2 regions of the Caballeronia sp. LjRoot34 genome follow, and region 2 is predicted to be linked to the other one. Evidence: predicted binding sites of a transcription regulator. Region 2 holds the regulator's gene; the other holds the start of a gene.
The links. Region 2 encodes FliA, which starts transcription of late flagellar genes. Its sites were predicted from a motif close to CTAAAGTTTNNNNNNNNNNNGCCGNTA; they were not measured.
Positions count from the first base shown of each region.

Region 1: the regulator FliA is predicted to act here: its motif matches at 9,782-9,808, upstream of ACSQ36_RS13810 (DUF4088 family protein).

Region 1 covers NZ_CAXUSB020000001.1:3,066,228-3,081,328, reverse strand. The annotation lists gene fumC (class II fumarate hydratase) at 1-1,210, opposite strand, end outside; gene ACSQ36_RS13845 (phospholipase D family protein) at 1,287-2,927, opposite strand; gene ACSQ36_RS13840 (MATE family efflux transporter) at 3,526-4,950, opposite strand; gene ACSQ36_RS13835 (hypothetical protein) at 4,949-5,077, shown strand; gene ACSQ36_RS13830 (RNA-binding S4 domain-containing protein) at 5,301-5,522, opposite strand; gene ACSQ36_RS13825 (hypothetical protein) at 5,891-6,292, shown strand; gene ACSQ36_RS13820 (hypothetical protein) at 6,352-6,612, shown strand; gene ACSQ36_RS13815 (ATP-dependent helicase) at 6,834-8,912, shown strand; gene ACSQ36_RS13810 (DUF4088 family protein) at 8,925-9,689, opposite strand; gene ACSQ36_RS13805 (CreA family protein) at 9,859-10,332, opposite strand; gene ACSQ36_RS13800 (aldose epimerase family protein) at 10,670-11,731, opposite strand; gene ACSQ36_RS13795 (FadR/GntR family transcriptional regulator) at 11,728-12,513, opposite strand; gene ACSQ36_RS13790 ((Fe-S)-binding protein) at 14,219-14,962, shown strand; gene ACSQ36_RS13785 (lactate utilization protein B) at 14,959-15,101, shown strand, end outside.
Region 2 covers NZ_CAXUSB020000001.1:4,202,340-4,217,440, forward strand. The annotation lists gene ACSQ36_RS18950 (cytosine permease) at 1-535, opposite strand, end outside; gene ACSQ36_RS18955 (allophanate hydrolase-related protein) at 564-956, opposite strand; gene arcC (carbamate kinase) at 1,020-1,979, opposite strand; gene ACSQ36_RS18965 (oxamate carbamoyltransferase subunit AllG family protein) at 1,999-3,402, opposite strand; gene fdrA (acyl-CoA synthetase FdrA) at 3,413-4,969, opposite strand; gene ACSQ36_RS18975 (DUF2877 domain-containing protein) at 5,107-5,994, opposite strand; gene ACSQ36_RS18980 (cysteine hydrolase family protein) at 6,011-6,679, opposite strand; gene ACSQ36_RS18985 (hypothetical protein) at 6,890-7,138, shown strand; gene flhF (flagellar biosynthesis protein FlhF) at 7,247-8,956, shown strand; gene ACSQ36_RS18995 (MinD/ParA family protein) at 8,949-9,881, shown strand; gene ACSQ36_RS19000 (RNA polymerase sigma factor FliA) at 9,912-10,643, shown strand; gene ACSQ36_RS19005 (diguanylate cyclase) at 10,675-11,766, opposite strand; gene ACSQ36_RS19010 (Rieske 2Fe-2S domain-containing protein) at 12,101-13,159, shown strand; gene ACSQ36_RS19015 (hypothetical protein) at 13,184-13,594, opposite strand; gene ACSQ36_RS19020 (DUF433 domain-containing protein) at 13,591-14,256, opposite strand; gene ACSQ36_RS19025 (hypothetical protein) at 14,571-15,062, opposite strand.

The DNA.
Region 1 (15,101 bases), 1.1 Mb from region 2:
TCAGCAAGCTCTCGATCCGCGACTCGTTCGGCTCGATCCCGACCGCGCAGTTGTCGTTGAAACTTTGCGCGCCGTCGGCCAGCAGACGCACCGATTGCAGGACGTTGTGCGCGATCATCGGGCGGAAGACGTTGAGTTCGAAATTGCCGCTCGCCCCGCCGATATTCACCGCCACGTCATTCCCAAACACCTGGCAGCACAGCATGGTGACGGCTTCGGATTGCGTCGGGTTGACCTTGCCCGGCATGATCGAGCTACCCGGCTCGTTTTCCGGAATCGACAACTCGCCCAGTCCGCAACGCGGTCCGCTCGAGAGCCAGCGGATGTCGTTGGTGATCTTCATCAAGCTCGCCGCGATGGTCTTCAGCGCGCCATGCGCGAACACGAGCGCGTCGGCGGCGGCCATGACTTCGAACTTGTTCGGCGCGGTTTCGAACGGCAAGCCGGTCAGCTTGCCGATCACGCCAGCGACCTTCACCGCAAACTCGGGATGCGCGTTCAACCCCGTGCCGACCGCGGTACCGCCCAACGCGAGTTGATACAGATGCGGCAAGGTCGATTCAACGTGCCGGATGCCCTGGTCAAGTTGCGCGACATAACCCGAAAACTCTTGCCCAAGCGTAAGCGGCGTTGCGTCCTGCAAATGCGTGCGGCCGATTTTCACGATTGAATCGAACGCCTTCGATTTTTTATCGAGCGTCTCGCGCAAGGTCTTGAGCGACGGCACGAGATGTTTCGTGATCGCGACCGCGGCGGCAATGTGCATCGCGGTCGGGAACACGTCGTTCGACGATTGCCCGCGATTCACGTCGTCGTTCGGATGCACCTTGCGCTCTTCGCCACGCACGCCGCCCATCAACTCGCTGGCCCGGTTCGCAATCACCTCGTTGAGGTTCATGTTGGTCTGCGTGCCGGAACCCGTTTGCCACACGGCGAGCGGGAATTCATCGGGATGTTTGCCCGCCAGGATTTCGTCGGCAGCCGCGATGATCGCCTGCGCTTTATCGGCGGCGAGCACCTTCAGTTCGGCATTCACTTCCGCCGATGCCCGCTTCACGATCGCGAGCGCATCGATCAGTTCAGGCGATTGTTTCTCGCTCGAAATCTTGAAATTCTGCAGGGAACGCTGCGTTTGTGCGCCCCAGAGTTTTGCGTTCGGCACGGCGATTTCGCCGAAAGTGTCCTTCTCGAGTCTTACGTCGTCCGTCATGGCTTCATGCTCCTTCGGCTTGCTTCAGGTTCGGGTTTGAATCGGGGTTTGCCTGCACATTTCAGAATCTGAAAATTCAAAGCTGCGAGTCGACGGGCAGCAGCATGAACAGACCCGTCAACACATTGCGGTAAAGGCCCGCTAGCGGGTCGAAATTGTAGGTGCGCACCTGACCGTCGTCCTCGGTCGTCCAGATGAGGGGGGACATCGGCGAACCGGCGTTCTTCAGGCCCGCAAGCACCGCGGGCGAAGCGAGTTCCACACGATACGCCCTCGCCGGCGCAGTGCCGGCATCGAACAATTGCGCGGCTTCGCTCGCGATTTTCTGGTTGTAGATTACCAGCGCGAGTTCCGTGTTGAGCGACGCCGAGCGCGGGTCCAGATTCATCGACCCAATCACAAGGATACTGCGATCGATCATATAAGCCTTGGCATGCAGGCTTGCGCGCGATTGCGAGCCGAACAGCCCGGCGCGCGGCCGGCGGTCGCCCTCTGCCTGCACTGGCTTGAACTCGTATAACTCTACGCCGGCCGTAAGCATCGGCACGCGATACGGCGCGTAGCCCGCCTGGACCGCGACGGCGTCGGTGGCCGCCAGTGAATTGGTCAGCACTTTCACCTTCACGCCGCGCGCCGTGAGGGCGGCAAGCGCCTTCACGCCAGCGTCGTGCGGCACGAAATACGGCGAAATGATCAGCACTTCGCTATGTGCCTGGTTCGCCAGTTCGACCAGGCGCTGCATGGGCGGGCTTTTGTAGTCCTTGTCGGGATGCTCGATCTTCACCGGTGAGTCAGCTTCGAACTCCGTGCGCGTCCAGGTCAGGCCCAGCCCATCCTGTGCTATCTGCTGGGCGATCGGCGTAGCGTTGAGCGGCTTGGCGTTCAGCGGATCGGCCTGATCTTTCCAGTGCTGGCGCAGGTCGTCGCGGGTCTTGTCGAGATCGGCGGGATCGAATTTTTGCTTGTTCAGCGCGCGCAGCGGATACGCGATCGAGCTGTTCCAGTAATCGTCGAAACTCGCCGATATCGCTTGCGTCGCCGGTCCCGCCACGAACACATCGAGGTCGCGAAACTGCAGGGTCGCGCTCGCGCTGAAGTATTCATCGCCGAGATTACGGCCGCCCACGATCGCGATCTGGTTGTCCGCGATCATCGCCTTGTTGTGCATCCGGCGCGTGAAATGATCGACCTTCGTGAACAGGTTGCGCGTGCGTTCACCGAAACTTTGGGTCGCGCTGCCGAACGGATTGAACACGCGGATATCGATGTTGTCATGCGAATTCAGCGCGGCCATGATCTGGTCGATGTCCTTGAAATTCAGGTCATCGACGAGCATGCGCACCTTGACTCCACGATCCGCCGCGTAAAGCGCCGCGCCGAGCAGCAGCTTGCCCGTGTTGTCTTCGTTGGCGATGTAGTACTGCATGTCGAGCGTCTTGGTCGCCGCGCGAGCGAGCGCGATGCGGGCCTGCAGCGCCTCGGTGCCGGTGGGAAGCAGACGCACGCCGGACTCGTCCGGATGAGCCGCTTCTTTCGGCAGGAGCGCGGTGCGCAAGGGGGTATCGGCGGTGGCGGAGAGCGCGTGCGTGGCGGGGCGGTCGAACGCGGTCGCGGGCGGACGCGTGGCGCAGGCGGCGAGTGTCAGCGCCGTGAGCGCGGCGGCGGCGAACGCGAGGCCGCGCGATAGCCGTGGCGTGGGGTCTCGCGTTGGAGGGATCGGCCGGGATGAAACCTGTGCGGTTTGTGTCGACCCCGTGCGGCTGCTGGAATGCCGGCCTTGTGCGGCCCTGGATATTGATGACTGCGTGGATGGCCGCGTCGACGACCAACTTGATGACCGGGATAACTGCCTGCTGCATTCCGACACGTCCATTCCTCTTGTTTGCCCGAGCGATTTTTCTGAACTGCTTGCGGTTGTTGCGCGCGCAGTGGCCACGTGTAGCGCCGGATCTCGGGAGTACGCCAAGGATCATGCGCGGTTATTTTATGGGAAATCGGCTACGGACACGGGGGATGGGTCGATTTGCGAAAAAGTGGAGCGGCGGTGAGGTGGTGGCTCGTGGCTTGTCTCAAGGCCAACATCGAGCCGTTGAACGCTGGATTCGAGGCCGCGAGGAACCGCGTGATTGGCGATGCACGGACGAAAAAAAGCCCGCTTCGACGAAGCGGGCCTAATACCCCTGTTACTGGATGAATCTCAAGGAGACGGCTTGATCGTATCTCCACGCCGCTCCGATTCCAACCAACAATGTCTGCTTAACTTATGCAGCGGAAACCGCGGCAACCGTGGCAACCGAAGATCCGTAGCCACTGCTTCAGGCCGTATGCTGGGGCGCCTGCCCGGATTTGCCGGGTTCAACTGCGCCGCGCGTGACCAGACGGCGGCTCATGCGATCGAAGCGAAGGGTCATCAGTACCGCGACGCTCGCTAGTCCCGCAGCCAGGCCCCACCACAAACCTTTCGTGCCGCCGTTGAAGTGAAACGCCAACATGTAGCCCGTCGGAAAGCCGATGCCCCAATAACCGAGCGCCGCCGCGAGCATGGGGACGCGCGTGTCCTTCAGTCCGCGCAGCACGCCCGACGCGACCGTCTGCATGCCGTCGACAATCTGGAACACCGCCGCCACCCCCAGCAGTGATGCGGCCAGCGCAACGGTCTGGGCGTTCTTCGGGTCATCGAGATGGAGATATAGCCCGACGATTGCGTGCGGCGCCAGCACCAGCACGCAGCCCGACATCGCCATGAACGCCACGCCCAGCGCGATCGCCACGAACCCGGCGTGGCGCGCGGCCAGAGGCTGCCCTGCGCCGATCCAGTAGCCGACGCGCACGTTCGCTGCCTGGCCAATAGCCAGCGGCACCATGAACGCCACCGACGCCACGTTCAGCGCGATCTGGTGCGCGGCGAGCGGTGCTTCGCCAAGCGTGCCGACGGTCATGCCGGTGGCAAGAAACAGGGTGGATTCGACGCCGTAGGTGATCGCGACCGGCCAGCCGATGCCAAACAGTTCGCCCATCAGCGGCAGGCGCGGCCGCGACGCCACCACAAAATGTTTGTAACGCGGCCGCAAATGCAGGAACGCGATCAGCACCAGCGCTGTCGTCCAGACGGTGATCGTGGTCGCGACTGCCGAGCCGAGAAAGCCGAGTTCCGGCAGGCCGTAGGCGCCGTGAATCAGTCCGTAGTTGAGAAAGCCGTTCACGAACACACCGCCAATCGATACCCACAGCAGCCGCTTCGCCGCACCGATAGCCGGCAGGAACGCGCGCATCATGCCGATCCCGATCAGGCTGCCGGGCGCACCCCAGCGCAGGATCGCGCAATATTCGCCGACGTTCCTGGCCAGCATGGCGGGTTCGTGGAACGCGAGCAGGATCGGTTCGGCGAAGCTCAGCAGCGTGAATGCGGGTATCGCGAGCAGCAGCGACAGCACCAGCCCGGTCCAGTAGATGTTCGGCACGAGGTGATCGTTGTTCGCGCCGCGCGCATGTGACACCGATACGCTCACCGATGTCAGCACGCCTTGCAGCAGCACCACGACCACGAAGAACAGGTTTGCGCCCAGACCACCGGCCGCGAGGGAATCGGGGCCGAGCGAGCCGAGCAGGATGGTGTCGGTGACGCCCATCGCCATTTGCGACAGTTGCGAGATGGCGAGCGGCGCGGCGAGCCTGGCGGTATCGACGGCATGACGGGAAAGGCTTGGCGGCGCGTTCGCGCGGATCATTCTGGATGGCATGGCGGATTATCTGGATACTTTGCTGCACGGCAAAAACCGTGCAAAAACGGCAACGGGCGATGCAGCAAACCGTTACCGGTCCTGCATCGCCCGTTCGTTCCGGCCGCGCTTCAGCTTGTTGGCGTGAAGCTCCGCTTTGAATTTCTGCTATGAATTTCAGCTATGAAACCCGGCTTCGAATCTCAACTTGGAATCTCGGTTTTGAGGCACGCCAACTTGAAAAGCTGGCTTCAACCGTCAACAAGCTGAAAGCGGCGAAAGGGAACGAAAGCCGTCTAGCTTATTGCTTGATCGCGCTTATGTCGATCATGGCGCGGTATTTAACGTTGTCCAGATCGCGCACAGGCGGATCATTTCGGCTTGAGAACCTTGATCGTGGTGTCTTCGATAACCACGGTCTGGCCCGCGCGGATCTTGCACGTCTTGCGCAACTCGATCTTGCCATTGACCTTCACCTCGCCCTCCGCGACGCGTGCTTTCGCCGAGCCGCCGCTATCGGCCAGGCCCATCAGCTTGAGCAGGTTGTGCAGTTCGACGTAGTCGCCCGTGAGCGTGAATTCGAGGCGCGGCATGTGAGCGTTCTTCGCAGGGTGGGGGTGGAAAGGGCGCCCATGATAAACCAGCCGGGCACGCGACGTGCGTCTGCAGCACCAACCCCCGGATATCGGGCGTTTGGCTGTTTGCAATATGTCAGGAAGTGAAACCTTCGGTAACAATGACGCGTTTCAGCGAACTCCAGCGTCCGGCGCCGGGTCAGTCAGAGTGATTGGCGCGTTCTTTTGAGCGTTCATGCCGGTCACCAGAAGTGTAGACGGGTATTTGCGGCGCTGTGCTCCAGGCGCGGTGTTTGAGGACACAACACACATCGCCTGGGCGTCGCGGCTGGTTGCGACGGTTGCAACCGGCCACCCGAATAAAAACTGCCAGAAAGGAAATGAACATGTCGCAAGTCAGGAAAATGCTGTTGGGTACCGCTATTGCCGCCATGGGTCTGTCCGCATCCGCGTTCGCGCAGACCGCGCAGCCTTCAGCCGCCGACGCCGGCCAGATGTCCGCGCCGTCCATGCAAACCGCGCCGCCGCCGCAGAATATCGTCGCACCGGCGCCGACCGATCCGCTGGTCGTGAAGCGCAATGCCAACGCGCAGGCTAATGCTGAATACAAGGCGTCGAAGAAGGCATCGAAGCAGGATTTGAAGGCGACAAACAAGGAAGCGAAGGCGCAGTACAAGGAGCAGGTGAGCAACGCAAAGATCAACAAGAAGGCCGACAAGCAGACCGCCAACGACGAACTCAAGGCCACCGAGCCGGACGGTCCGAAGGACACCGGCTTGCAGCACTAAGTTTTCAGCGCGATGAATAGAACGCGGCCCCTTCAGCGGGCCGCAGCAAGGAGGAATTCATGACTACGACCACGAAGCGCTTATGCGCTGCATTACTCGCGGGTGTATTCGCGACCGCCGCGACCGTTTCGGTTGCGCAGACGCAGACCACCGCGGAACCTACGCACGCCGACACAAAAGCAGCGAAGAAGCAGACCAAAGCGGACAAGGATGCGAATGTAGCGCAGGCCAAGGCGGACAAGAAAAAGACGGAAGCGCAGTCAAAGGCGGATCAAGCCGCCGCCGATGCGAACCTGAAAAACGCGAAGAAAGCAGACTGATTCGCGACAAGTTCCGCTGTAGGGAAGTGATGATGGCCCGGTGCGTGCAAGCGCATCGGGCCATTTATTTTATAGGGCCAAAAGCCTGCTGCATCAGTCGCTTGCGTGGAAGAGTTGTATGGATATACAGTGTGCGTCACCCTTTTTTAAAGCCACACGACGTGCTCACGCTCAATTCCGCCACCGACGACGATCTCGCGCCCAAGCCGGCGCGGGAGGACATCGCGTCGTATCTGACCAAACTGAATGACGCGCAGCGCGAGGCGGTCGAGTACGGCACGCAGGCGTCGAACGCGGGCGACCCGGCCGGCGCGCTGCTGGTGATCGCCGGGGCGGGATCGGGCAAGACGAATACGCTGGCGCATCGCGTGGCACATTTGCTGGTGAAGGGCGCGGACCCGCACAGGATCCTCTTGCTGACGTTTTCGCGGCGCGCAGCCAGCGAGATGACCCGGCGCGTGACGCGTATCGCCGTGAACGCTCTGGGTAACCGCAGCGTGATCGCGCAAGGCCTCACCTGGTCTGGCACCTTCCATAGCGTGGGCGCGCGTTTGTTACGCGATTACGCGGATCTCGTGGGGTTATCGCCGTCGTTCACCATCAACGACCGCGAGGATTCCGCCGATCTCATGAACCTCGTGCGGCACGAACTCGGGTTATCGGCGAAAGAAAAGCGCTTTCCGGCCAAATCCACGTGCTTCGCCATCTACTCGCGCGTGGTCAACACCGGCGTGTCGCTTGCCGCCGTGCTCGACCAGGCGTTCCCGTGGTGCCGCGAATGGGAAGACGACCTGCGCCGGTTGTTCGCCGCGTACGTCAACGCGAAGCAGCAGCAAAGTGTGCTCGACTACGACGATTTGTTGTTGTACTGGGCGCATCTCGCCGCCGAGCCGTCCATTGCGGCGGAGCTGTCGAGCCGTTTCGACCACGTGCTCGTCGATGAATACCAGGACACGAACAAGCTACAGGCGTCCATCCTGCTTTCGATGAAACCCGACGGCCGCGGCCTGACGGTAGTCGGCGACGACGCCCAGTCCATCTATTCGTTTCGCGGCGCGACGGTGCGCAACATTCTCGACTTCCCGAATCACTTCAATCCGCCCGCGAAATGCGTGACGCTGGAGCGCAATTACCGTTCGACACAGCCCATTCTCGCGGCATCGAATGCGGTGATCGGTCTCGCCGCCGAGCGTTATACGAAGAACTTGTGGACCGACAAGGCATCGGCGCAACGGCCGCGCCTGGTCTCGGTGGCCGATGAAGCCGATCAGGCGCGTTATGTCGTCGAGCAGGTGCTGGAGGCGCGTGAAGGCGGTATGACGCTCAAGCAGCAAGCGGTGCTGTTTCGCGCCGCGCATCATAGCGCCGCGCTCGAAATCGAGCTCACGCGGCGCAACATCCCGTTCGTGAAGTTCGGCGGCCTGAAATTCCTCGACTCCATCCACGTGAAGGACGTGCTGGCGGTCTTGCGCTGGGGCGAGAACCCGCGGGACCGCGTGGCCGGGTTTCGCGTGCTGCAGTTGCTGCCGGGGGTTGGGCCTGCCATCGCCGGGCGAGCACTCGATCAGGTGGCCGAGCGCGGCGACACGCCGGCCGCGTTGGCCGCATTCGCCGCGCCGTTGCGCGCGAGCGAAGACTGGCCGGTGCTCGTCGCGATGATGTCGAAGGTGTGCGCGCGCGAAAGCGGCTGGCCCGCTGAATTCGAGATGATCCGGCGCTGGTACGAACCGCATCTGGAGCGCAATCACGAAGACGCGTCAATTCGTCATGGCGACGTGTTGCAGATGGAAAGCATCGCGTCCACTTATCCCACGCGCGAGCGTTTTCTCACCGAACTGACGCTCGATCCGCCCGATGCCACCAGTGACGAATCGGGTGTGCCGCTCATCGACGAGGATTATCTGATTCTCTCGACCATCCATTCGGCCAAGGGCCAGGAGTGGAAGAACGTGTTCGTGCTCAATGGCGTGGATGGCTGCATTCCATCCGATATGGGCACGGGCAGCGACGAGGAAATCGATGAAGAAAGGCGGCTGTTATACGTCGCCATGACGCGTGCGAAAGAGGACTTGCACATTGTCACGCCGCAGCGTTTCTACGTGCACAACCAGACTCATATGGGTGACCGGCATATCTGGGCGGCGCGTACGCGTTTCATTCCCCCGCATCTGATGCCGCAGTTCGAAGCGTGCGCGTGGCCGCCGGTTCCTGAGCCCAGCGCGCCGACGGCGGCGGGGCTAGCCGCTGCGGCGAAGGCGAAAGTCGATATCGCCGCGCGGCTCAAGAAGATGTGGGAGTGAAGGGGTTCAAACTCAACGTTCCGCGCGCGAAGGCTTCGGCATTTTGCGCTCGGGCGTAAAGATCGTACGCAGCCAGTTGCCGAAGCGGGTGAAACCGTCGTACGGCTCTTCAATAAAAATTTCCGGCTTGATCATGCGTAACTGTTCGAGCACTTGCTGCGCTTCCTGCTTTGAAATCGAGCCATGAAACATGCCGAGGCGCAGCAGGCAGCGCAGTTCACCGAGCTTCTCGCGCGACGTCGATCCCACACTGTGTTCGGTCGCAATCTTGGTTTCGTACACGCGTTGACGCAGTGAATCGGCGAGACGCCATGCGGGCGTCTGCATTTTCATCTCCAGCTCCTGGATGTCCGATGCTGCCGCTTTGATCTGGGACGCGAGCGTGTCGATCTGTGCCGGGTCGCCGTTTGCTTCGGTCACGATAGCCGTGGCCCACGCGCGTGACGCCTTCACGAGATCGTCCGGTTTCCAGTCCGAGCGCACCGCGAAGCCGAAACCGTGTTCAGCGGCTTGACGCATCATCATTTCGACGACGTCCGGGAATTCCTTGTCGAGCGCACGTTTCGCCCATGCGTACTGACCGTTCTGCAGCATTCGCTGGACGGCCAGTTCGGTGAGCGGCGTGGGGTTGTCGAGCAGTTTTGCCCGCAGGAAATCCTCGAACGTAGGCGTGACGAATTGCGGGTCGAACTTGAGCGATAGACGAATCAACGTCTCGAAGTCGCGGCGTAGAGCCGCGATCGTTTCGTCTTTAAATGAAAGGGTGATCTGACCCATGATGTTTCCCGGTTCCCGATCCCGTTGGCCGGGTTGAGCCGGCGCGGGAAGACAGTCGGCGTCGCCATGAGGGCGACGGCCGTTCGTCTTTATATCGGCGCGGGGAGGGGAAAACTTTAGGCCAGCTTTCAACTGTCAGGTCAAAGGCCGGCCAAGCGGCGCTCCCGTCTTATTTGACGGGAATTGTCGTACCGGCGGGCATGGGTACCGCTGTCACGCTGTTCTTCGCGCTCCCGGTCGTAATCCGGTCGCTATACGTCAGATAGACCAGCGTATTGCGCTTGGCATCGACAATACGCACCACGTGCAAGGTCTTGAAAATGAACGACATACGTTCCGAGAATACATCGGATTTCTGCTTGAGTGGCGCATCGATCCTGATCGGCGCGACCTGGCGGCAAGCTATCGATGCCTCAGACGGGTCTTCGGCTATTCCAAGCGTTCCTTTAACGCCGCCCGTGCGCGCGCGGGAGACGTAACACGTGACGCCCGCGACTGCCGGGTCGTCGTAGGCTTCGACCGAGACGCGATCCGAGCCGGTAAACCGGAAATTCGTGTTGACGCTGGCGATTTCCTCGGCGTGAAGACCGGGAACGGCAAGCAGCGCCGCAAGCGACGCAAGTACGGGGAGAGCGCGTTTCATCGGAATCCTTCGGGGAATGAGGAATTAAAAAAGGCGTCGTATTGTAACGACGCCTTCGTTCAGTCCACGTGAAACCGCATTCCGCGCGTTCGCGTTCAATAGTGTGCGCAATGCGGCGGTCAGTGAAAGATCAGATACAGGATCACCAACACGATCACCGGCACGCCAAGCAGCCAACCCAGTAGATAAGGCATTGTCTTCCTCCAGTCGATCTCTGATTCGATGAATCCAGTATCGATGAGAGGCCGGTCCGCCGATACCCGCGAGCGTCCTATTCGACTGTAGGCGGGTTCCTATCGACGGCATGGCGGGCGGCACGTTTTTTTTCGCCTCGTTTTTACCTCACGCGCAGGGCGTAGCGCGTGATTTGCCTGTATCGCTCGTTGGGGCGCAACACGACGTCTTCCGCGTCGTCCATGTTGATCTGGTTTGGAAATCCGCCTGCTTCCAGGCAGAGCGCGCCGTGTTTCTGATAGGTCACGCCGCGCTTGCCCGGCACGCCTTCAAGACTGTTGCTGGTGTAGAACACCAACCCGCGTTCGGTGGTCGAGACAATCAGCTCGCGTCCGCTGCCCGGATGATAAACGGCCGCGACACGCCGCATTTCCGGCAGTTCGGTGACCGGCGCTGCGGTGCGCAATACATAACAATGATCGATACCGCCGCCCGCCAGCGTGACTTGCTCGTTGTCGCGGGTGTGGAGACGCGGTCCGAGAAGCGCGGCCGTGCGGAAGTCGAACGGGGTATTGGCGACGTCTTCCAGATGGGTCGGAATCGTATGTTTATCGATGGCGAAAAACTGATCGGCGGCGAGCTCGATCTCGTGATCGTCGATAGTCGTCAAGTCCACGCCCGACAAGTTGAAGTACGCGTGGTTCGTGAGATTGAGCGGCGTGGGGGCGTCCGTGAAGGCATGGTAGGTGATCGTCAGTTCGCCCGCGTCGGTGAACGTGTAGGTCACCTGGACGGTGAGCGTGCCGGGGAAACCGCTGTCGCCGGCGGGCGATTCCAGCGTGAGGACCAATGCGTCCTCGGTGTGCCGGGCTTGCCAGAGTTTGTGGCTGAAGCCCTGGAAGCCGCCGTGCAGTGAGTTCGGCGGCTGATTGGCTTCGAGCTGGTACTCCACGCCGTCGAGTGAAAAGCGAGCGTCCGCGATGCGGTTCGCCCAGCGTCCGACGATCGCGCCCATGTAGGCAGGACCGGTTGTGTACTCAGAAGGAGTGTCGTGGCCGAGCAGGATATCGGCCAGATGGCCGTCGCGATCCGGCGCGAGCCAGGAGACGAGGGCCGCGCCCAGATTGGTCACCGATACCGCCAAGCCATTGTCATGGCTGAGCGTGTGGAGATCGACGGGCGTGCCGTCCGCGAGATTGCCCCAGTGGGCGCTGGAAATAGTCATGGTGTGGTCTCCGGATTCTGATTTTTTGCGGGATGGCGGGGTGCTTCAGGCTTGGATAAGCGGAGTAAGCGGTCGCGATAAAGCGCGCTGACGTAATCCAGATGGGCGCCTGCGGCTTCGCGGGCGCGTGGTGGATCGCGGGCGAGGATGGCATCGAAGATAGCTTGATGTTGCGCCAGCAAGTTCGCTTCCACGTCGTTGTCGTAGTCGACCAGCCGGTGCGATGTCAGCATTGATTCGCGCACGAGTTCTTGCAGGCCGTGCATCACGTGGGCCAGGGCGAGGTTGTGGGTGGCATCGGCAATAGCGAGATGGAATGCGGCGTCGTGTTCCGCTATGTGGGTGCGTTTTGGTTCGATCGCGGCGGTTTTCAGTGCGTTGAACGCGTCCGTGATGCGCGCCAGATCACTTGGGGTTGCCCGTTCCGCCGCGTAGCCCGTTGCGAGCGATTCGAGGCCGTGACGGAGTTCGAGGACATCGGCGCTGGCGGTTGGATGCTGGCTCAGTAACGCGGCGAGCGGCGCGGAGACGAGCGGTGCGGTGACATCCGATACGACGAAGCCGCTGCGCGCAGCAGTCTGGATAAATCCATCCGATTCCAGCCGGATCAGCGCTTCACGCAGCGATGGGCGCGAGACGTTGAGTTGTTCCGCGAGATCGCGTTCGGCGGGGAGGCGCTGCCCGGGCGTTAATGCGCCGCTCGTGATCAGCGCCCGGATCTGGTCGGAGACGACATCGGCGATGCGTGTGCGGGTGTAGGAATGGACGGGTTTAAAAGGCATGAAAGGAGATGTTCGTTCGCACTCGGGGTTTGGGGTTGGTCCGGGGGGTGGTCTTGGGGTTAGGGGGCCAGGCTCCTAGGTCAGCGGTCTGAGTCAGTGCCGGGTTGCTGCTTTCGGCGTCAGTGGTCTGCGAGAGTCGGATTTTCTCTTTATCGCTGTTAGCCACTGTGCGTGGCGGCACGTCGTTTCTTTGTCCAAAGCGACAAAGAAACGACGCAAAGAAAGCGCTTTTAAAACACGCTACCCTAAGTGTCCACAGCGTGCAGTTTTGATTCATGGGTGCCCCAAAAGCACGGTGCTCGCCAGAGCCACGGATGTATGAACCCCTCCTTCTCGCGAATCCTGACACGAACACGCTTCGCCCCGTACGCTCTCGGGCAAGCACCATTGCCAAGGAACCCGCGCGGCCTCACGCGTTCTGGCTGCCGCGCTCTTCGCGTGTCAGCTACGTGGTCCGACGGTTATGTCGGTAGGTCACGGCACCACGCGTGTTACTGCTCCAGTTTTGCTGAGTTACCCGCGTGGCCCCCACAGTTATTTGCGTGGGTGCGGCCGCGGATAACCGACCTTCGAATTTGTACGCGTCTCGAACCACGCCGCCAACCTACCAAGTAATAAAGCCCCAAAATATGCAAGGCCGTAGCCGACGAAAATAGCGGTGTAGGCCGCGTAGCCAACTCACCAAAGACTGAGGCAGTAAATACGCGTCGCGTCGAGCTGCTACGGATCAAGCTGTGACCCCACAAAATAACCACGCCGACCAAGCAGCCAATCCACCAAAAAACGAAGCATGCAGAACGCGTGAGGCCGTACCGGTTCCTGGGCAATTCGTGCTTGCCCGAGAGCGTTGGGGGCGAAGCGTGTTCATGTCAGGATTCGCGAGAAGGAGGGGTTCAAACATCCGTGGTGGTTCCTTGGCAATGGTGCTTGCCCGAGAGCGTTGGGGCGAAGCGTGTTCATGTCAGGATTCGCGAGAAGGAGGGGTTCACACATCCATGGTGGTTCCTTGGCAATGGTGCTTGCCCGAGAGCGTTGGGGGCGAAGCGTGTTCATGTCAGGATTCGCGAGAAGGAGGGGTTCCCGCATCCGTGGTGGTTCCTTGGAAATGGTGCTTGCCCGAGGGCGTTGGGGGCGAAGCGTGTTCATGTCAGGATTCGCGAGAAGGAGGGGTTCCCGCATCCGTGGTGGTTCCTTGGAAATGGTGCTTGCCCGAGAGCGTTGGGGGCGAAGCGTGTTCGTGTCAGGATTCGCGAGAAGGAGGGGTTCACACATCCTTCGCTCTGGCGAGCACCGTGCTTTTGGGGCACCTATGAATAGAAACTGCACGCTGTGGACACTTAGGGTAGCGTGGTTGAAAGCGTTTTCTTTGCTTCGTTTCTTTGTCGCTTTGGACAAAGAAATGACGTGCCGCCACGCACAGTGGCTAATAGTGATAAAGAGAAAATCCGACTCTCGCAGACTGCTAACGCTGAAAGCAACAACCCGGCATTGACCCCGACCACGAACCCCAGAACCGACCAACCCGCCCCCACCCGCTGCCCCCCTCACCCCCTCCCCAAAAAAAGCGCCAGCGACCCCATTCGGCCATCGACCCCATTTGACTTGAAACACTGCAAACTTTAAAGTCGTGGTCAGACCAAGCTTACCAACTTGGCGCAAGTTTACCAAACTTCAAAAACCGCCTGTTTTCAGGCCACCCCGCCCAATGAAAGTCGCCCTGTTCGTTCCCTGTTTCATCGATGCGTTCTATCCCGAAGTCGGCATCGCGACACTCGAATTGCTCGAACGCCTGGGCGTAGAAGTCGATTACCCAGAGGAACAAACCTGCTGTGGCCAGCCAATGGCGAACAGCGGCGCGCAAAAAGAAGCGGCCGGCGCCGAGCGCGTATTCGCCCGCAATTTCGCTGATTACGACTACGTGGTCGGCCCATCGGCGAGTTGTATCCATCACGTGCGCGAGCATCTAACGGCCATCGAGCAGACCGCATCCGTGCGCAAGGTCCGGACGAGCGCCTACGAACTCGTCGAATTTCTCCACGATGTCCTGAAAGTGCGCGAATTCCCATGGGCCGAATTCCCGCACCGCGTGGGCTTGCACAATAGCTGCAGCGCGATCCGACATTTGAAGGAAGTCTCGGCATCGGAAATTGGCGGGGCGCCGTTTTCCAAACCCCGCACGCTACTCGAAGGCGTCAAAGGCATCGAGTTCGTCACGCTCACACGCCCCGACGAATGCTGCGGCTTCGGCGGCACGTTTTCAGTGACCGAAGAAGCGGTATCGGTGAGGATGGGGCAGGACAAGGTCCGCGATCACCTCGGCGCGGGCGCGCGATATATTGTCTCCGGCGATATGTCCTGCCTCATGCATCAGCAAGGCTGCGCCGAACGCCTGAAACTCGATGCCCGGTTTATCCACATCGCCCAAGTCCTGAACGGAGCACGCTCATGAGCGACGTCGTGAAGGGAAAAAGCAAACGGCTCGACCACGCGAAGGCGGCGGGCGCGTTCATCGCGAAGGAAGATCACGTCGCTTTCCACGATAAACGCCTCTGGGATCTGCGCAGCAAACGTGACGCCCAAGCCCACGG
Region 2 (15,101 bases):
CGGCTGGCACCGGGACCATCCCGTGCGCCGCGACATAAACGCAATAACAAAGCATCAACGCAATGACAGGTATGGCGAACTGAGCCACCTTCCCAAGCAGTTCGAAACCAAACGCTGTAGCGGCCACAAAAATCACGCAACCCACCGCAACCAGCAATGGCACGGGTATTTCAAAGCCCTGCTGCGCCAGCAGATCGTGAACCGAATGCCCAAACATATTCGCGGTCACGGCGATCCACCCGAACAAACTGATCGCGAGCAGGATGTTGATGGCGATCGCCCCTTTTTCGCCGAACGGATATTTGACGATACCGTAGGTTGGCAGCCGCGCCTTCTCGCCGACGCAAATCGTGATCGCGGAAAGGATGGTCAGGATGATGCCGCCGATGACCACCACTTTGATCAACGCCAGACTTGATAACTGGCTCCCCAGACTGGAGGAGGAGAGTAAAACCGGCGTAATGGCAATGCCCAATAAAATCATGGCAATGCGGTACCCGGGCGCCGTATTCGGGCCTTCGTCAGTGTCGCGCATACAAATGTTCCCCGGAGGTTTCGAACGGTCAGGCGGAATGGAAATGGCCGGTATAGGCACGCCAGCTTCCGTGCGCGGTGATGTCCTTCTGGTTTTCAACCAGCCAGGGTTCGGCCAGCACGCCCAACACCTGATTGCCGTCGCGAAGCGTCACCTTGCCGATCGCCAGACCCGCCGGTTCGCTCAACAACAAAGCGGCAAACGACGCGAGCGGCAATTCCCAGACCTCGAGCGCGACAGAGGTTCCGCCGGCTGCCACGCGGATCATTCCCGGATGACGATCGCCAATGCTCCAGAGCCGGTAATGCGGATCGGTGTGATCTTCACGCAAGAACACGCCGCCCGCCGCGGTCATGTTGCCGTTCAGTTCGAGCCCGCGCATGAGCGTGCCGTTGACGGCCAGCAAAGTAGTTTTGTTCATCTGTCTGCCTTCGTTCTTCAATGAAATTCGTATTGCTAAGTTAAATTCACACGACACGAACCGCTATTGCGTGATCCACGTCCCGGTCTTGCGATCGAGCGCACGCTTGATCGCTTCCGGACTGGTAATCAAGCCTTTGCCGTGTCCGCCATGCGACCGGCTATGGGTAACGAATCGCATGATTGCTTCCACTTTGGGCAGCATGCTTCCCGCGCCGAACTGATCTTGCGAGATCAATTCCTGCGCTTCGGCCAGGCTCAGCGTGTCGAGCCAGCGCTGTTCCGGCTTGCCGAAATTGATCGCCACCTGTTCAACGCCTGTGGGAATCAGGAGGAGATCGGCACCCAATTGTTCGGCGAGAAGCGCCGAAGCCAGGTCCTTGTCGATGACCGCTTCCACACCCGAGATCTGATGGTGTTCATCGACCAGAACCGGAATGCCGCCGCCGCCGCACGCAATCACCACGCACCCCTGCGCAAGCAACGTCGCGATCACCTCCCGCTCCATGATCTCCAGTGGCTGAGGTGACGCCACGGTCCGGCGCCAGCCTCGTCCGGCATCCTCCATCAGCGTCCATCCGAGTGACTTTTGGCGCTGCAGCGCAGTGGCTTCATCGAGGAAGGCGCCTATTGGCTTGCCCGGTTTGAGAAACGCCGGATCGTCGCGGCTGACACGCGTCTGGGTCACAACCGTGACCACTTGCCGATGAATCCCGCGACGCCGCAACGCGTTGCTCAACGCCTTTTGAAACATGTAGCCAATAGCGCCCTGCGTATCGCCGACGGCGTAGTCCAGGGGCACTGGCCGGACTTCATCGGCGGCGAGTTCGGAGCGGCGCAGGATGAAACCGACTTGAGGTCCGTTGCCGTGCGTCAGCACCAGATCCCATCCGGCCTCGATCATGTCGGCAATGTGCCCCGCACTTTCGACGACCGCGTCATATTGATCAGGAATACTATCGTGTTGATCGTCGCGGATCAGCGCGTTGCCGCCGACCGCGACAATTGCCAGAGGCTTGGTCATGATGCGTGTCCCGTATGGTTTAAACGTATTCGGCGAGCGCGCGAATCGCTTCGATGAAACCCGGCATCGGCGCCGTGGTAATGCCCGCGCCAATCTGCCCGACGCCAGCCTCCTTGTGCGCAATCCCGGTATTGATGATCGGCAGAATGCCGCGATCAACCACCTTGCGGGCATCGATACCCGCGGCGGTCGGCGCGAAATTCAGCGCGGGAAGCGTGAACGCGGGATTGCCGCCCAGCGTGATGGCCTGCATGCGACGGCTGTTGCTGGTGGCGTCCGCCGGCGTGCCGCCCACGAACTTGACAATCGCCGGCGACGACGCCATGGCGAAGCCGCCCACGCCCGCCGTCTCGGTGATCGCGCTGTCGCCGAGATCGGCTGCGGCGTCTTCCACGCCATAGCCCGGGAAGAACAAACCTTCCACGGGATTGGCGGGCGCCTGGAACCACCGGTCGCCCGTGCCGGACATGCGGATACCGAAATTCACGCCGTTGCGCGCCATGACCGTGATCATTGAACTGAAGGGCACGTTGTGGGCTGCATCGGTCATGGCCTTGCACGCGGCCATCGAGAGATTCAGGAAGAAGTGATCGTTGCCGACAATGAACTCCGTCACGCGCTGAATCCGCTCGATCGGCAATCCAGTCGATAGCAACGCGGGAATCAGGCGCTTGATCAGGAGGCCGGTGGCGGCCGCATTGCGGTTATGGACTTCGTCGCCCATATGCAGCGCCTGCGCCATCATCGGCTTCAACTCCACTTCGCCCAGCACCTTTAATGCGGCCTTCAAAGCCGGCGCGAGTTCTTGCGTCATCCAGTGCAGGCGGTCCAGGACTTCGTGGTTATTGGCGCCGAAACGCAGCACCTTGCCGAGTCCTTCGTTGAAGTTGCTGAAAGCCCGCCGGCCATTTGTTTTGTTCTCGATCACCCACAGCGGCATGGACGGGCTGATGATGCCCGCCATGGGGCCGACCGCCCCGTAGTGGTGGCACGGCTCGAAGTCGATCGCGCCATCCGCCGCCAGGCGCTCGGCGGCTTCGTGGGTCGTCGCCCATCCCTCAAACAGGATCGCGCCGACAATCGCACCCTTCACCGGTCCGCACATATCGGCCCAGTCGATCGGCGGCCCCGCGTGGAGGATCAGCTTGCGATGCGCCATCGCGCTGATCGCTTGCGCTGCGCTCATGACATCGACGAGCACGGGCTGAGCCGCGAGATACTGCTGGAACGCCTGGACGTTGGCCTGCTCGACCAGCGGATGGCGAATCAGCGATGCCAGCGCCAGTCCCGCGTCGACATCGCCGAGAGCGGGCGGCTGCCAGCGCAAATCGGTGACGTCGCCGCCGGCTAGCGCCAGGTTATCGGCGAAACTGCTCAAGCCTGCATTCACCACGGTCAGTGGCTGGTTAAATAGCGTGTTCATCATGGTCCCGTTATTTTTGCGCCTGAAGGTGGGCGACGTGGCTCGCCCAGAGCGCCGCCTGCGCGTTGCAACCGGCGACGAGAACGCCGGCTTCGCGCAAGGTATCGACCTGACGGCTTCTGACTTGTGGATCGGCTTCCGTGCCGCAGACATGCGAGATCAGGACCGGCAGGTCGCGGCCAGCCGCCTGAAGGCGCGCGTGTTCGATCAGCTCCAACAACTCGCGGGCAGGTTCTGTCGATGCGCCATAACCCAGCACGAGGTCGAACAACACGACAGCGGTTTGCGGGTCGTTCAGCTCCGCAAGGATCCGCTGGTTGCGCAGCGTGGGATCGATCATGGGATGCGGACGGCCGCGCGTGAAATCGTCATCGCCCATGTCGACGAGTGTGTGGCCCGTGCTGTGCCAGATATCCTCAAGCTTGCTGTTGGACGCAACCGGGGTATTCGACGACGCCGCGAAGCCACGTTGCCGGCATAACAACTGGCTCTCGTAGCAAAATGTGCCACCCGCGAACACACCGCGGATGAAGCGCCGGATGGGCCGCAAGGTACGGCTGTAATCGTGGAGACGACCGGCGTCGGGCGTGCTGACCTCGGCCACCGTAGGCGGCAGTTGGGCGCCCGAGAGCAACGCGACGGCGAAGCCGGCGGCATCGGCGAGGGTGTATGCGGGGGTGATTCCCGGCACGTTCATATCTTCCGGCCGCGCGCCCAGGAAGTTGACGACGACCGGCTTGCCCGCCGCGCGCGCCCGCGCCAGGATCTTTTCCGCGACTGCCGGAGCAGGCGGTTTGGAGATCAGCACGATCACATGGGTGTCGGGATCTGCGCTCAGCGCATCGAGACCGTACAACATGGAGATCCCGCCGATCGATTCGTGCAGGTCATGCCCGCCCGTGCCGAGCGCCTGCGAAATCCCGGCGCCCAACTGGTCGATGCGGCACGTCACCTCCTGCAATCCCGTGCCCGACGCCGCCACTACGCCAATCGACCCGCGCCTCACCACATTGGCGAAGCCCAACGGCAGCCCATTGATAATGGCCGTCCCGCAATCGGGTCCCATCACCAGCAGGTTTTTCTCAGCCGCGAGGGTCTTGATGTCGCGCTCGTGAGCGAGGCTGACGTTATCGCTGAAAAGCATGACCGACATGCCCAGACGCAGCGCCTTGATCGCCTCGGCGGCGGCGTAATCGCCGGGAACGGAGATCAGGGCGAGATTCGATGCCGCCTCCTGTTCCACCGCCATTTCGAGGCTGGCAAGCGGTGGCGGACGCACGCCGTCGCCGCTTGACTCCTCCGGCTTGCTGTTCAAACGCTCTTCCGCGATAACGAGCGCACCGTCGCACGCCGCGATTTCCCCGCGCACCGCGATGACGAGATCGTTCGGGCCGGCTGTGCAGCCGTCGTCCAGAGCCGCGTCCCGCAATTGCGCGAGATTCGTGCTCGTTCCCATCACCACCGAAGCCTGCTCGATGCCGGCGAGTTTGGAGATGTGCGCGGATATCTGCATCAGGGAGACGGAGTCCTGATACATGTTCTTGAAGACCTTGGTTCTTATGCTCATTTCAGCTTCCGGTAATCGTTACACTTGCCTGGTCCAGATTCGGCCGAGTGTCCGCCTGGCGAACCCGGCGTTGCACGCGCCGGATGCCATCAATCTGATTAACTCGATAATGGTTTTCAACTAATCCGTATAAAGGATCAAATCATTTCTTTCTGCTCAACCTTTCCAAGCGCTTTTATTCCGTGCAGGAACCCTCCGAGACAATCCGCGCCAGATGACGAACCGAATTTCATGACATTGATTGCCGAAAGTTTCACATCCGCCGGGGGGCTTCCGTGAATCAGGACCGTCGTCAAATGGTCGATCGACTGTGAATAGTGCCCCTGCAACGCAAGCGCCAGATAATGCCGGCTGATACTGGTCGTCCGGTGAAGCTGGTTCTTTATTGCCGGACGCAATAGTTTCAAATGGGCGGATATGGCTTCCAGATGTTGCCACGGCCATAACGACGCCAGATAACCCAGCAGATAGTCGTCGCCGTCCGGCGTCAGCCCCGCTCCGTACCCAATCAGTTCCGAGACGCCGCTTTCCAATTCCGCCTTGGTGTCGCCGAGGTTCAGGCGCGGTATGCGCCCCCCTGGCGGCCAGCCCGGCAGCAATTGCAGGCTGCTGCGCACCTCGCGTTCCAGGCAGTACTCCAACAACTGGTTCGCCAGCAACGGATAAGCCGCCAGCAACGCGTTCGGCGAATGGCCGCCGGACCCCCGATCCGTTTCGGGCCGCCAGCACGGCGCCCGGCTCAGGTTCGCGCGCCAGAGTGTGCCGCGCAACTCGTTGTTCTCGAGTGTGATGGGCTGCCGGGAGTGCGCCTGATGGCGCCAATCCCAGCCTGGCGGTGTCGACAGCCTGATCGCCGTGGGCAGGTTCTGATAGCGCGGACTCAGCAAGGTCAGCAACTCGCCGCTCGCGGACGACATGTTCATTGCGTGCTGAAAGCAGCTGTGAACCCAGAACCGCAGCGTCTCGCGCGGCCCGTGCTCCGCCATATAGCCAACCGAGCACACGGTGAACGTCAGGAGTGCCATGGCTGCCCGGCCGGCTTCAGCCGCGCAAGCCGTCGACAACGGCCGCGGCGTCGCTGACCCAGCCGAAGATTGCGCCCTGCGCCTGGATCATCTCCAGCGCTGATTTCTGGAATGCCGGGAAATACGATCCGACGCAATCCGCCGGAATAATGCATTCGTAGCCGCGGTCATTCGCTTCGCGAACGGTCGTGGTCACGCAGACCTCAGTTGTCACCCCGCACACAATAAGCGTCTTGATTCCGTGGTTTTGCAGGACCAGTTGCAGGTCGGTTTCATAGAACGCGCCCTTGCCGGGTTTGTCGATGATAGGTTCGCCAAACGTTGGATACAGCTCGGGAATGATGTCGTGCCCTGCCTCGCCGCGAACCAGGATGCGGCCCATGGGGCCGTCTGTGCCAATGAAGGTCTTGCCGCCGCGCGTCAGTTTCGCCGGCGGGCAATCAGCCAGATCGGCACGATGGCCTTCGCGCGTATGAATGACCAGCAGCTTCGAATCACGCGCGGCCTTCAACACTTTCCCGCACGGGACAATCGCGGTGCGCACCAGGGAAACGTCATTTCCCAAGGCTTCGCCAAACCCTCCCGGTTCAACAAAATCCCGCTGCATGTCGATCATGACCAATGCAGTTGTTTGTGGATCGAACGGAAGCGGGAATGGTTGTGCGTGAAATAGTTTTTGAGCCATTTGAATATTCCTTGATTAATGTCAGGACGTGAAATGCTTGCTCTGCTATTGCAATTTATTTGAATTGTCCTTCGATTTATTATAGGTAGGTTCGCCCTGACGCACGATAGATATTTCACCGACTTAACTATTGTTCATCGATTTTCAGGCTTGATTAAAGTCGTTTCAAAAACTTAATAAAATCATTATCACGAACTGCCCGGCGCGGTGTTGCGCAATAATAAGGCGAAAGATGAAATAATCGTCTCGACCCCGCTGTGGAATAACATGGCGGGTAATAAAAAAATTAATGAAGTTTTTCGTCGCCATTTTTGCAAATATCAGGGCAATTGTCTGATGTTTGATCCGGCACGCATTTCCCCGATGCGGCCCGTGCGCTGCCCCCGTCATCGATCTCCCGAATTACCCCGCTTTCCCGGCTCTTATCAGCCGATGGCCCGCCAGCCGCCCTTGCAATAATTCATTCATGGCAGCCACCGTGCATGGGACCAGAGTAAGGCGCTCAAAACGTGACGCAACCGGTCAATCGCAACAGATCAACGTGAGCGCGAGCTCATCGGGGGGTAAATGAACATCCGCAAATTCATCGGTGCCACGAGTCGCGACGCGTTCCGGGTCGTCCGTGAGGCACTGGGCCCCGATGCGATCGTGTTGTCGAACCGGGTGACCGAAGACGGCAGCGTTGAGATCGTTGCGGTTGCGGACGGCGACCTCGCGCAGATCTCCCCGAAAGCTGCCGCCGAGCATCGCGAAATGAAGCTGAAGACGTTGGCCGGAAACCAATCACACGCGCAGTCACATTCGCAGTCCCACTCGAATTCGAACGGGGGTTCGAACCCGTACGCCAGCGGCGATGTCTTTTCGTCGGTGTTCGGCGCCAATCCCGAACCGCTGGATGACATGGAGCCTGAAGCGCAAGCAGATGACACGTCGTTCACGATGGCCGAATCGAATCCCTGGTTGATCGAGCATGCGCGCCGGGTGGCGCAGTCGGCCGCTGAAAGTGCGCCGCAACGCGCGCTGAGCGCATCGGCGGCAATTGCGAAGGGATTAGGCAGTCCTGTTTCCGTCACGTCGCAGGAATCCGCGCAAGCCCCTGGATGGACACGCGAAGCGGCGTACCTCGCCGCTCGCCGCGCGGAACAAAAAACCGCGCAAATACACGCCCAGATCCAGCCGCAAGTGCACACGTCCTCGGCCCAGGCCGCCAGTTCGATGCAGGAAGGCGCATTTGCGGGCTTGCCGGCATCGGCGGCGGCCGCTGTTACCGAAGCCATCCGCACCCGCATGGAGCAAGTCGTGAACGACACCGTCATGCATGAACTTTCGTCAATGCGCGGCATGATGGAAGAGCACTTCGCCGGCTTGCTGTGGGGCGATCGCCAGCGCCGCAGCCCGAATCACGCCGAGCTGACCAAGCGCCTGTTCGCCGCCGGTTTCTCCGCGCAACTGGTGCGCTTGATGATCGACAACATGCCGGAGATCGAACAAGCCGAAGCGTCGATGCAATGGGTTCAGCAAGTGCTCGAAAACAACCTGCCCGTCATGGACAGCGAAGAATCGATGATGAACCGCGGCGGCGTCTTCGCGCTGATGGGCCCGACGGGCGTGGGCAAGACCACCACCACCGCGAAGCTCGCCGCGCGCTGCGTGATGCGCTTCGGCGCCAGCAAGGTCGCGCTGCTCACCACCGACAGCTACCGGATCGGCGCACACGAACAACTGCGTATTTTCGGCAAGATCCTCGGGGTATCGGTGCATGCGGTGAAAGACGCAAGCGACCTGCAACTCGCGCTCTCCGAACTGCGCAACAAGCACATCGTACTGATAGATACGATCGGCATGAGCCAGCGTGACCGCACTGTCGCCGATCACATCTCGATGTTGTGCGGTGCCGGCCATCCGGTGCAGCGCCTGCTGCTGCTAAACGCAACCAGCCACGGCGATACGTTGAACGAAGTCGTGCAAGCCTACCAGAGCACGCCGGACCAGCCGCCGCTCGCGGGCTGCATCCTGACCAAGCTCGATGAAGCCACGAACCTGGGCGGCGTGCTGGACACCGTGATCCGCTACAAGCTGCCGGTGCATTACGTATCGACGGGTCAGAAGGTGCCGGAAAACCTGTACGTCGCGACCAAGCGCTTCCTGATCAAGAGCGCCTTCTGCATCCCGCGCGACGGCTCACCGTTCGTGCCGCAAGACGACGACGTGCCGCCGCTCCTGTCCGCGCTCTCCGCGCGCGCTTCCACTGAACTGCATGAGGTTCACTTTGGATAAGTTCGCGTCCGATCAGGCCGAAGGCTTGCGCCGTCTGCTGACACGCAACGGCTCCCGGGTCGTGGCAGTGTGCGGCGCCCCGGCGGGTGGATTGGGGGGGACCGGCAATACCTCGACGGTCGTCAACCTGGCTTCCGCCCTCGCCGCGCAAGGCAAGGATGTGCTGGTGATCGATGAGCGCCAGAACGCGTTGTCGGTGAGCCAGTTGGCGAAGGTGCCGCCCAACGGCGCGCTGGGCGCGGTCTTGTCCGGCAAGCGTTTTTTGCAGGACGCCGTCACGCGCACGCCGTTTGGCTTTTCGGTCATCGCCGCGCCTCGCGACGAACGCATCAGCCAGGACGCCGCGCATTGCCGGGTGTTGCTCGACGGACCCGCCGATATCGTCCTGATCGATACCCAGCTCGATCGCAGCGGCGCGCTGTCGAGCCTGGCCGTGCAAGCGCACGACTTCGTGATCGTGACCCGCGTGGCGCCGGTCGCGATCACCGAGGCGTACGCCTGCATCAAGCGTCTGCACTACGCGCATGCCATCGGACGGTTCCGGGTCATTGTGAATCACGTGAAGAACGGCGCCGATGCACAAATCGCCTTCGATAACCTCGCGGACGTCGCCAGCCGCTATCTCTCGGTGCAACTCATGCCGGCGGGTTGCGTGGCCGAAGATCCGCGCGTGACGCGAGCGCACGAGCTGTCGCGCTGCGCGGTGGAAGCTTTTCCGGCGACGGCCGCCGCCCGGGATTATCGGCAGATTGCCGCCGAATTGCAGTACTGGCCGATGCCACAAGCGTCGCAGTTTGAATGGCCCGTGCAGACCTTGTTTGCGGAAACGCAGCCTGGGTTGGAGTGCTCGATCAACTCCGGCGCGGCACGCCGCACCGAAACGCCATTGATGCAGCTTGCGATGAGCAGCCCCGCGTCCGTGTGATGCCGCAAGAGAAGGAACAAGGTGAACGCGATGTATAACGCCCAGGGAAAACTGTCACAGGCCGAGGTCCTGACCCGCTACGCACCGCTGGTGCGCCGGCTCGGCCTGCAGCTCGTGGCGAAAATGCCGGCCAGCGTCGATCTGGACGACCTGATCCAGGCCGGCATGATCGGCTTGCTGGATGCCGCGAGCCGCTATAAAGAAGATCAGGGCGCGCAGTTCGAGACCTACGCCAGCCAGCGCATTCGCGGCGCAATGCTCGACGAACTGCGTGCCAACGACTGGCTGCCGCGCAGCATGCGCAAGACCTCGCGCGAGGTGGAATCTGCGGTGCACAAGGTCGAGCAGCATCTCGGCCGGTCGGCGAGCGAACAGGAAGTGGCTGAGCACCTGAACATGCCGCTCGTCGAATACCAGTCCATGCTGCAGGATCTGCATGGCAGCCAGTTGATCTATTACGAAGACTTCGATCGTTCTTCCGATGACGAGCCGTTTCTCGACCGTTATTGCGTCGATAAAGCCGACCCGCTCTCCGCGCTGCTCGACGGCAGCTTGCGCTCGGCGCTCGTTGAGGCCATCGATAAATTGCCTGAACGCGAAAAGCTGCTGATGAGCCTGTATTACGAGAAGGGGCTGAATCTGCGCGAGATCGGCGCCGTGATGGAAGTCAGCGAATCGCGTGTGTGCCAGTTGCACAGTCAGGCCGTCGCGCGGCTGCGGGCGAAGTTGCGGGAACAGGCATGGTCGGGCGTGGAGGCTTGACGTCCAGCCGCTGAAGGCCGGTGAACGCAGATCAGGTTTCGAAATCCGCGCTTTCGGCGAACACCGTCTGACCTTTGCCGAGCGCCTTGGCGCGATACATCGCGCGATCGGCGGCGCGCATCAGCACGGCAATATCCCTGTAGCCGGGGCTCAGGTCCGGCGAAATCAGGCAAGCACCAATACTCGCCGATAGATTCACCACCCGGTCCTGCACTGACGTCATTTCCGCCAGCACCGCGTGTACGCCGTTTGCCACCGTTTGCACGGCATGGTTACCGGTCACATGCCTCGCCAGTACGACGAATTCATCGCCGCCGAGCCGCGCGACTGTATCGGTGGCTCTTACCCTTCTTGCCAGCAGCGCCGCGAAAGTTTGCAGCACGACGTCGCCGACTTCGTGGCCGTAGGTATCGTTGACTTCCTTGAAGCCGTCGAGATCGATCAGCAGCAGCCCGGTTGCGCCTTCCTGTCCCGTCGATATCGCCATCACCGCCCGGCCGATGGTCTGTTCCAGCATGTAGCGGTTGCTCAACCCCGTGAGCGGGTCGGTGCCGGCCTTGAGCGCGAGGTCACGGTTCGCGCTGCCAAGGCGGCCGATCAGCACCGCAAGATAGACCGACGCCCCGAGCGCGCTCAAGCCGATCCCCAGCGCCGCGGACCGGTTGATCATCCACCAGGGCTGCAAGACGGACAACGCGACGATTCCCACCAGCGCCGTTCCACACGACAACGCCAGCGCGCGCTTGCCGTAGCGCCCGCCCGCACCGATCAGGAAGAGAAAGACGGCCCACAGCATGGGCAATGTGAGCGCCCCGCCCGCGCCGAGAACCACGGCGAGCAGTGCCTGGTCAGCGACGGTCGTGAATGCGAGCCGCAGAGTCGACTGCCGCTGCATTTGGCTGATGATTAGGCGGGTCGCGACGCCGTAGATCAGATAAAGCGCGAGTGCATGGAAACTGGCGATAGCGGCGGGCGTTGGAACGGACCACGCCAGCGCGCCGTACACGGCCGTTGCGAGGCCGCCCAGTATGACTCGTAGCGTCGCCTGCTCTTTTTCCGGATCGAGATAGGGCAACCACACGTAACCACGTTGCCGATGGAACGGGTCATTCACCTGCCCCATTCTGAGTCTCCCTGATGACAATTCCCGAAGTGCTGATCGATGCCGCGTTTTCTGCAGTGACTGCGTAGTGCAGAATTGCAATCGTACTGCGTCGTTGAAAAGTGGCTGAAAAGAGCGCGATTCGGCGAAATTCGTGGCGGATTAATGCTGAGTTCGCGTGATCGATATCGAACGAAATAGTACGCATTCGGCGCGCCAGGGCGTTTTGGCGGCTTGCGTTTCCCCGTGGGTTGTTTTCGAATTGTTGTTTGAATCGATGTTTGAATCGATGTTTACTACGTAGGTTTTTTGATGCCCGATGCAACCCTTTGAATCTGCTTGTTCCACTGGCGGCATGAATGCTGCCGATGACGCCCTCGCCGCGCCCAATGCCGCGTTGCTCGGCGAATGGCTGCCTGTGTGTAATAGCGCCGATGTGCCCGCCGGGGAATCGCGAGGGTTTGTGGTGGCGGGCGAACGGCTGGTGGTCTGGCGCAACGCGTCGGAGGCTGACGTTCCGGCAACGCAGCCCGATATGTTTACCGATGCCCACGTCTGGCGCGATCTCTGTCCGCATCGCGGGGCGCAGTTGTCGTTGGGCTCGGTGACGGGCGGGGTGCTTGCATGCCCTTATCACGGCTGGCGCTACGACGCCGACGGCCAGTGCATCCACATCCCCGCCAATCCTTCAATACGCCCCGCGAAGCGCGCTTGCGCGCGGACGTATCGCGTGGAGGAGAAATACGGTGTGGTGTGGACGTGTCTCGGCGAGCCTTCGCAGCCGCTGGATTTCTTTCCGGAGTACGCAGAGTACGACATGCCCGGTGCGCGCCGGATCAATCTCGCGGCGCAGACGGTGCGTTCATCGGCGCCGCGCGTGGTCGAGAATTTCCTCGATATGGCGCACTTCCCGTTCGTGCATACCGGCATTCTCGGCGATGCATCGCACGCGGAAGTGCAGGATTACGAAGTGATTGAAACGGCGGGCGGGCTTGAGGCGCGGCAGTGTCGCTTCTGGCAACCTGCGGGGTTGCCGGGACAGGAGGGCGTGGATATTGAATATGTGTATCGCGTGAAACGGCCGCTGGTGGCGAGTTTGTCGAAGGTGGCGCAGCACGGTGCGGGCGCGTTGCATTTGTTGCTGGTGGCGTCGCCGGTGAGTGAAACGGAGACGCGGGCGTGGCTGGTATCGGTGTTCGAGGACGAATCCATGCACTCCGATCAGGCGTTGTATGACTTCAATATGCAGATATTGATGCAGGACACGCCGATTGTGGAATCGCAATGGCCAAAGCGGTTGCCGCTCGATCCGCAGGCTGAGCTGCATCAGGTGTGTGACAGGTTGTCGGTGGGGTATAGGAAGTATTTGAGGGAGTGGGGGTGGGGGTATGGGACGGAGTTGAATGGGGGCTAATACCGTCCCCACTTTGCTCATGGACTACAGCGGAATTTGTTCGAATTTTCCACCGCTGTGCCTCCATGGCACTCGAAACGCCGCACCACCTTTTATTCTTCGGATTTGATCGAGTATTGCCGGCCACCACTTGACCAGATTTTGTGCCTTGTCCCAGTGCTGGCGCTCTGTCCACTGCCGATGAAACACGAACGTTATCAGGCCGGAATCACGCAGGGCTTTGCGCTCGATGTCGTTTTTACGAAAGGCATCCTGCGATAGAACAACCCAGCGCCCTTCCTCGCCTAGTTCCTTTATCCAATCGTGGTCCTTCGCGTCCGGTGGAAACCTGTCACGCAGATGTATGACCCGCGCAACGGTCTCTTCGACTCGGCAGAGCTCCTGGATAGCATGAGCCAGATGCGGGGAAAGGTTGTTGTCGAAGAAATACTTCATGCTGCCATCCGCTCGTAGCGGATGGCAGCCTCGACTGCGGCGACCGGGATATCGAACAGGGACGCAACCATTTTCTTATTTTTCTCGGCCTTGAAGGCCTCAGCGATGATTTCCGTTCTCACGCCATAGTCGGTAAGCACAGGCTTCCCAAAAGCGATTTCCGGATCGAGCACGATCGCCTTGCTGCGTTTGAGTGGAAACCAACGCGTTGCCTGGCCGTCACCTGAAAATTCGATCCCCGTGTACAACGCCGGCCTGACGATGTGTTCAAACACCAATTGGCGCTTGGCAAGATCGGTCATTTCAGCATCGCCGTGTTCTTGCAACGCTTCGGAAAAAATCGATTTGCCATCAGTCAGGAACCGATGGGCAGTGAAAGGATATCCAGTCCCAAACATTGCCTTCGCGCCTTCGATCGCAGCACGAATTACCTGAAGCGGAACGTCGTGATTGCGGAATGCCTTGACGATACGTAGTTCCATCAGGTCGCGAAAACCGATCACCTTTTCGTCGAGATCTGCAAGTTGAGATTTCCACAGCGGCGCGCCGACACCACCCTTGAACGTATAGCCGAACAGCCAGCGGCTCACTTCGCGCGCTTGAGCGCCGGTGAGCCGTTCTGCTTCCTGAAGGGTGTATAGGCCAATGCCAGTGAGTTCCATGCGGACATTCTACCGGTAAGCGCGACGTCGACTTGACGAAGCTTTGTGGCATTTTTTGTCGATTGGTCGCGTGTTGCCGATACGTGTCGCTTGGCGGCAAGCACGTCTGTTCGTCCAAACCCACCGCACGTTGCATGGCTCTTTCTGCCAAATAGGCGACGCGAAAATCGGTGGTCGATGCTTGCTGATGGACACGACTGCGCCTTACTAAGCGTCAGAAATATCGGGTAATAAGCGCCCGATCGAATTTTCGAAAGATCTCAAAAGATTTCGAAAGATCTCTAATCCAAGGCCGTTAACAACGGTAGCGGCTACTAAACTTTCTGGCCCTCCTCGGCAAGATTTGACGCTAACCACTCGGAGCAATGCATGTCCATTTCAGCACTGACAGGATCGGCTGCTAGCGCCGAGCCGTGGGCGGTTAACCGCACGCGCGCAAACCAACAGACCGGAACCAGCGCGGATTCTTCGTCGGCCACATCGACAAGCAATTCCGATAGCACAAACCCCTTGGCGCAAGCGCTTTCCGCAGCGTTGTCCACGCTTGGATTCACGTCATCGAGCGATACCTCTTCAACCAGTTCGACGGCCGCAACTGATCCAACGTCCAGCGCTTCGGCGCCGTCGGCAACTTCGGTAGCCGCAGCTCTACAGCAATTTCTTGGCGCGCTGTTCCAGGCCGCTGGGCAACAGGGAAGCACAAGCCCGACATCGACGAGCACCAGCGACAATGACACTGCCACCAGTGCGATTTCGGCAACTGCCGCAACCACTGCCGGTTCAGCCGCAAACGCGGCGACCAGCACGGCTGCGACAACCGCGCCGGCTACGCCTTCTGGCGCAGC